2 regions of the Enterococcus sp. PLH-Efm8 genome follow, and region 2 is predicted to be linked to the other one. Evidence: riboswitches for the same ligand, from Rfam matches in the RefSeq annotation. Region 2 holds a riboswitch; the other holds the start of a gene.
What was found. A riboswitch is a leader RNA that binds a small molecule or an ion and turns the genes downstream of it on or off. The one in region 2 is predicted to bind thiamine pyrophosphate.
Positions count from the first base shown of each region.

Region 1: another riboswitch for thiamine pyrophosphate. It lies ahead of thiT (energy-coupled thiamine transporter ThiT); the one in region 2 lies ahead of ACIFUW_RS05595 (ABC transporter permease).

Region 1 covers NZ_CP172568.1:2,607,156-2,610,573, forward strand. Annotated here, with positions in the region: gene ACIFUW_RS12830 (hypothetical protein) at 118-891, shown strand; gene thiT (energy-coupled thiamine transporter ThiT) at 972-1,541, opposite strand; TPP riboswitch at 1,607-1,709, opposite strand; gene ACIFUW_RS12840 (ribose-phosphate diphosphokinase) at 1,715-2,686, opposite strand; gene glmU (bifunctional UDP-N-acetylglucosamine diphosphorylase/glucosamine-1-phosphate N-acetyltransferase GlmU) at 2,780-3,418, opposite strand, start outside.
Region 2 covers NZ_CP172568.1:1,120,263-1,123,680, forward strand. Annotated here, with positions in the region: gene ACIFUW_RS05585 (ABC transporter ATP-binding protein) at 1-65, shown strand, start outside; gene ACIFUW_RS05590 (dihydrolipoyl dehydrogenase family protein) at 52-1,374, shown strand; TPP riboswitch at 1,437-1,541, shown strand; gene ACIFUW_RS05595 (ABC transporter permease) at 1,615-2,358, shown strand; gene ACIFUW_RS05600 (ABC transporter substrate-binding protein) at 2,373-3,365, shown strand; gene ACIFUW_RS05605 (ABC transporter ATP-binding protein) at 3,377-3,418, shown strand, end outside.

The sequences.
Region 1 (3,418 bases), 1.3 Mb from region 2:
AGTGTTTTCAATGAAAACGTGATTTTGTAATGGAATTTTAAAATAAAAGAAACAAGCTTTTTTAATGCAAATGTTGTAAAATAAAAGAGATTAAGAGGAAATAAGAGGAGGAACATGATGACTGAGTCAGTTTATGTACATATTGATACCACAAGTAATGCTGTTTTAACAAAAGGGCTGACTGCTACTGACTTTGCAAACAGTATCGTGCATTTTCCTCAAAACTTGCTCTTGCTTGATCCATCTGCTTCTGCTGGAGAATATGAATCCCATACAGGGCTGAAAGTAATCCGTGGTACAGAAAATATTCAGCGTTTCTTTTCCTCTTCTCGTAACAGGCGTGGATTCGATGAATTGAAGTGGATCGACTTTACTGATTTAACGATGCTGAAAGAATTGACACCTTTAGAAATTTCAGAATTATTATATTTTGGTCATATGAAAACACATCTTCATTCGCCGTTTTTTTATAAACTACAGAATAATTTTGTATACTTCGATCTTAATGATCAGCTGAATCGGATTTATTATCGCTATTTAGATGAATTTTATAGGATTTTTGCTAGTAAATTAAGTTCGATCTTGTCAGATAAGATCAATGTAAAAAAATCTTTTTTCAAAAAAGAAACACCTGTTGAAAAAATCAGTGTGGAATTATTGAAAGAAATGCGTAATTTGATGCAGGAAGGGATCATTTTTTCTTTTGATCAAGTTGGTTTGATCGATGGTAAATATCGTATCCCAATCTATGTGATTGAAGATTATATTTGGAAATTAAAAGGCACCCGGTATCGAGAAGAGGAAATCATCGCTACTTTAATCTACTCTGTCACCGATCGACACTGGCAATTGGTAGAAGATGCCGATCTTTCTTATCTGCCATTGAAGTAGATCTATTTCTTATCAAAAAATAAAAAGGAAACAAGAAACTAGGACATGATTCTGTCTCAAGTTTCTTGCTTCTTTTTTATTTACAGCTCCTGTCGTTTATCTGGCACAAAAATCGAAGGAGTCGTTTGTTGGATCCCTAATAAAACGATGATCGTTACAATAGCTGTACTCAACCCGCTGGCACCATTCATTACGAAAGAAAAGAGCCAAGGATTCATCCCCCATAGTGCATACGCTCCCCAGAAAACCACTCCTGCAATAAAATGCCAAAAATATCTGGAAAGTGCGCCAATCAATGCACCAAACACGATGCTTTTTCTAATTTGTTTCGTATTATCGTCTACATAGCCTTTTTGGACATTTGAAGCCATGAGCCCTGCTGCGCCTGCAAAAGTATAGGCAATCGGGTACTCAATCAACACTTGAACGACACTTAAATAATAAACTTGTCCCAACGGAAAATGTAGGATGCCCCAAATGAAACCTGCCAGCATCCCTGCCTTTGTCCCTCTTCTTAACGCAAAAAGAGTCAATGGAATCTGCCCTAATGAAATAGAAAAACTGCTGCCGATCTGGATCGGAATCAACGACAACACCATCGCTAACGCTGCAACAATCGTTCCTTCTACCCAAACTCTATTTTTTCCCATAAAAAAACTTCCTCCTTTGAATAAAAAAGTCACAAAGGAGGAAGCAGCTTTCGAAAATAGTCAAACAGCTGTTTATTCACAATTCCTACGCTCGCATAACCGATACAGGTACGAAGGGTTTAGAAATAGATTCAATCTCAGCCCAATTGGACTCCCCTTTGTGAGTTTATTTATTATTTATTTTTTGTTTCAAACAATGGACTAACTGGTTTGTTTTCATGGATACGTTTGATTGCATCTCCCATTAGTCCGCCAACACTTACTTCATCGATTTTGTCGATTTTACGATCTTCTGGAAGATAGATCGAGTCTGTAACAACTAGACGCTCGATAGCTGAATCTTCTATTCTTTGTAAAGCAGGGCCGGATAATACTGGATGTGTACATGAAGCATACACACTAGTTGCACCAGCTTCTTTCAAAGCATTGGCAGCCAATGTGATCGTACCTGCTGTATCGATCATATCATCGATCAGTACACAAGTTTTGCCTTTGACTTGTCCAATGATATTCATTACTTCTGCAACATTTGCTTTTGGACGGCGTTTGTCTATGATCGCAATCGGAGATTTCAAAAATTCCGCTAATTTACGTGCCCGTGTGACACCACCATGGTCTGGTGAAACAACGACAACATCATCGCCTTTGATTCCTTTTTCTAAGAAATAATTGGCAATAAGTGGCGCACCCATCAAATGATCGACTGGAATATCAAAGAAACCTTGGATTTGGACTGCATGAAGGTCCAAAGTCAGCATTCTTGTTGCACCAGCTTTTTGAATCATGTTTGCTACTAATTTCGCTGTGATTGGTTCCCGTGCACGTGCTTTACGGTCTTGACGCGCATAGCCATAATAAGGCATGACTACGTTGATTGTTTTTGCACTTGCTCGTTTCAGTGCGTCAATCATGATCAGCAACTCCATCAAGTTATCATTGACTGGGCTGCTCGTTGATTGAATAACATAGACATGCGATCCACGAATACTTTCTTCAATGTTTACTTGAATTTCTCCATCACTAAATTGAGTAACAGATGATTTTCCTAACTCGACGCCGACTGCTGCTGCAATTTTCTCTGCTAATGGGCGATTGGAATTTAACGCAAAAATTTTTAATCTTGGGTCAAAGTAATGTTTTGACATGGGGACCTCCACTTTCTTTTTCACAACTCTAGAATTCTACCTAATAAATAGTAGTCATATTTTTTAAATAAATCAAGTGATTTTGCAAAAGTCTTAGTTTAGATAAGGGAGTTTTTTTGCATATCCTTCTTTATTGACTTGTCTTGCTCTCGCAATTGCCAGCGCATATTCTGGAATATTGTCTGTAATTGTTGACCCGGCAGCAATCGAACTGTTTTTAGCTACCTCGACAGGTCCGATGATATTCGTGCTAGAACCAATAAAGCTGTGGTCGCCGACAGTCGTATGATGTTTGTTCTTTCCATCATAGTTGACGAAGACAACACCACATCCGACATTGATTTCTTCTCCCAGCGTAGCATCACCAACATAAGTCAAGTGACCGACTTTAGTTCCTTTGCCGATTTGAGCATTTTTCACTTCCACAAAGTTTCCGATATGGACGTTTTCGCCAATTTCAGCTTTTGGTCGTAAATGTGCATAAGGTCCCACATCTGCATGTTTCTTGACATGGCTGCTTTCAATGACTGAGTTTTCAATGACGACGTGATCCTCAATCCTACTGTCTACGATTTTTGAATGTGACCCGATGACACAATCAGAACCAATGACTGTATTTCCTTGGATTTGTACACCTGCTTCGATCAATGTGTCTGGACCGATTTCTACGCCTGCATCGATGTATGTCGTTGCTGAATCGACAAAGCTTACGCCATTGACCATATGCATCTG
Region 2 (3,418 bases):
CGCTGACAAGTAAAGAAATCTTTGCTTTTTTAAGTCGAGAGGAGGAAGGAAATGAAAACATATGATGCAATCATCATCGGTTCAGGTGTGAGCGGCTTAAGTGCTGCTTATGGATTGAAAGAAGCAGGTAAAACAGTACTAGTGGTCGAAGAAGATCTATGGGGCGGGACTTGTCCTAACCGTGGATGTGATCCTAAAAAAGTCTTGTTAAGTGCAGTAGAGGCACGTAATCGGGTAAAACAATTGAGTGGAAAAGGTTTTAACGAGATCCCAACTGCCAACTGGGAAGAACTTCAAAAATTCAAACGAACATTTACGGATCCAGTCCCAGAAAGCCGAAAAAAACAATTAGCAGAAGCTGAAATCGATCATCTTTCAGGAACCGCTCGTTTTTTGGATGATTCATCTATTGAAGTCAACGAAGAAGTCTTCCATGCGGATTACTTAGTTTTGGCAACCGGGCAAAGACCTACGATCTTACCAGTGGAGGGAAAGGAATACTTGAAAACTAGTGCAGACTTTTTATCATTGCCTGTACTGCCTAAAGAAATCATTTTTATCGGTGGTGGTTATATTGCTTTTGAGCTAGCTACGATTGCCAATGCTGCAGGGAGCAAAGTAACCATTGTCCATCATAATCAACGGCCATTAAAAGAATTTGAGGCGTCTTTGGTAGAGGAAGCCGTCCATCAAATGGAAGCATCTGGCATTCAGTTTGCTTTTGGTGTTGAAACCCAAAAGATCATTTCAGAAGGTACTCGCTATCGTTTAGTCGGAAAAGAGACGGAATTAGTAGCAGATATGATTTTTTGTGCGACTGGGAGACAGCCGAATACAGAATCTTTAGCACTTGAGCAAGCGAATATCGTCTTTGATAAACACGGAATTGCAGTCAATGATTATCTGCAAACGAGCAATCCAAAAATTTTTGCGTGTGGAGATATTGTTTCAAGGAAAACCCCAAAATTGACACCAGTCGCCACTTTTGAAGGAAATTATGTAGCTAAGCGGATAACGGATGCAACAAGCGAACCTATCAAATATCCGATTATACCTACGATCGTCTACGCCAGTCCTAAACTTGCTGAAGTAGGAGTTACAAAAAGTCACGCCTCTTCGTCAGATCAAGTGGTAGAGATGGATCTTACCAGTTGGTTCACCTATCATCGTGTCAATGAACCAGTTGCTAAGGCTGAATTGACCTTTGACCAGCAAAATTATTTGATTGGTGCTGCAGTGATTAGCGAGCAAGCAGACGAATTGATCGATGATTTGACACTCGTCATCAATCAAAAATTGACTAAAAAAGAGTTGGATAGCTATATCATGGGGTATCCGACATTGGCAAGTGATCTCTCCTATTTATTGAAATAATCAGCATGATAACTAAAGCGCTTGTTGCTTTTTCCTTCTTGTGCTACACTTTAAAAAATGAATACCTGTTTCTGGGGATGTCGTAGACGACATGAGAGTAAGTTGTGAACTTAGACCCATTGAACCTGTCAGTTAATACTGGTGAAGGGAGAAACATAGCAGACGCTTGAAGCGGGTTACTATGTCGTGCCCATTTCAAGCGTTTTTTGTTATTCATATTAGAAGAAAGGAGGTAACAAAATGAAGAAAAATCTTTATCCAGCAGTCAGTATGGCATTCATTTTAATTATTTGGCAGATTGTTGTCATAGTTTGGAAAATACCTGCCTTTATTTTACCCGGACCTGCTGCTGTATTTTCTGCATTAGCGGCAGATGCACAAGTATTACTTTCCCATTCTGTCACGACATTAAATGAAGCAGTGCTTGGTTTGGTAATAGCTAGCGTTCTTTCTTTTATTACTGCCTTGGCAATGGATTATTGGAAGTTTTTAGAAATGTCTTTTTATCCGTTACTAGTGATTTCACAAATGTTGCCAATCATGGTGTTAGGGCCATTACTTACCCTATGGTTTGGTTTCGGTATGCTTCCAAAAGTGATCCTTGTTGTCTTGATAAGCTATTTTCCGATCGTAGTTTCTTTTTCGGATACATTGAGGAAAGTATCAAAAGAGCAAATCATCTTTTTGAAAACGATGGGGGCAGATACAGGGAAGATTTATCGAATATATAAAATACCAGCGGGTTTATCCGGCTTCTTTTCCGGTTTAAAAGTGGCTGCTACTTATTGTGTCAGCGGAGCAGTCGTTGGAGAATGGCTAAGCGCTCAAGCAGGCTTAGGGTATTACATGATACGCGTAAAAAACAGCTACCAGATCGATAAAGTTTTTGCTGCGATCATTTGTGTCATTCTATTGAGTTTATTGCTGAATGGCGCTTGTTCATTATTGAAAAAAGGGTATTATCGTATGCTTTATATTTTTTAAGAGAAGGGGATCAAATGAAAAAATTATGGCTTTTATTACCGCTACTGTTGCTTTTATCCGCTTGTGGCACTGCAAAAGAAACAAGTAGCAAACAAGAAATAAAGGATTTGAAAAAAGTGACACTTGTTTTGGATTATGTACCGAATACTAATCATACTGGCATCTACCTAGCAAAAGAAAAAGGCTATTATAAAGAGGCTGGTTTAAATGTCCAAATCATCGAACCAGGAGATAATTCGACAAGTATTGGTCTAGTAGGTGCGGACAAAGCACAATTTGGTGTAAGTTATCAAGAAGATGTCACTTATGCTCACGCAGATGGACAGAATATACCAGTCAAAGCAATTGCTACAGTGATCAAACATAATACTTCTGGATTCGCCACCCTATCAGACAGTAACATCCATTCACCAAAAGATTTTGAAGGAAAAACATATGCAGGTTGGCAAAGTCCAAGTGAAGAAGCTGTCTTAAAAGCTGTGATGGAAAAAGACGGCGGGGACTTTTCAAAACTGACAATGGTAGGAAGCAATGGAGAAGGGCCAGAAAGCTTAGGAAAATCCTCAGATATCCAATGGTACTTTGAAGGTTGGGATATGATCAAAGCAAAAGAAGCGGGTATTGAACTAAACTATATCCCATTGAAAGAATTAGATGAACGGTTAGATTACTATACTCCGGTAATTATTACGAATGATCAACTGATCAAAAGTGATCCAGAATTGGTACAGTCTTTTATGGATGCCACGAAAAAAGGCTATCAGGAAGCTATTAAGGATCCAAATGACAGTGCTAAACTGTTGCAAAAATATGCAAAAGAAAATGATCGGACGTTTTTAGAAGAATCACAAGCATTCTTGTCAAAAAATTATACGGATGATCCTGAGAATTGGGGATTGATGGAAGAAAAAGTTTGGCGCAATTATACAGCTTTTATGCAGGAAAACGGATTGATCAAGCAAGATGTACCTTCGCAAGAACTATTCACTAATCAGTTTATAAAATAGGAGTGATAGATATGTCAATCCAAATCAGCCACTTGAATGTAGTCATTGAAAAC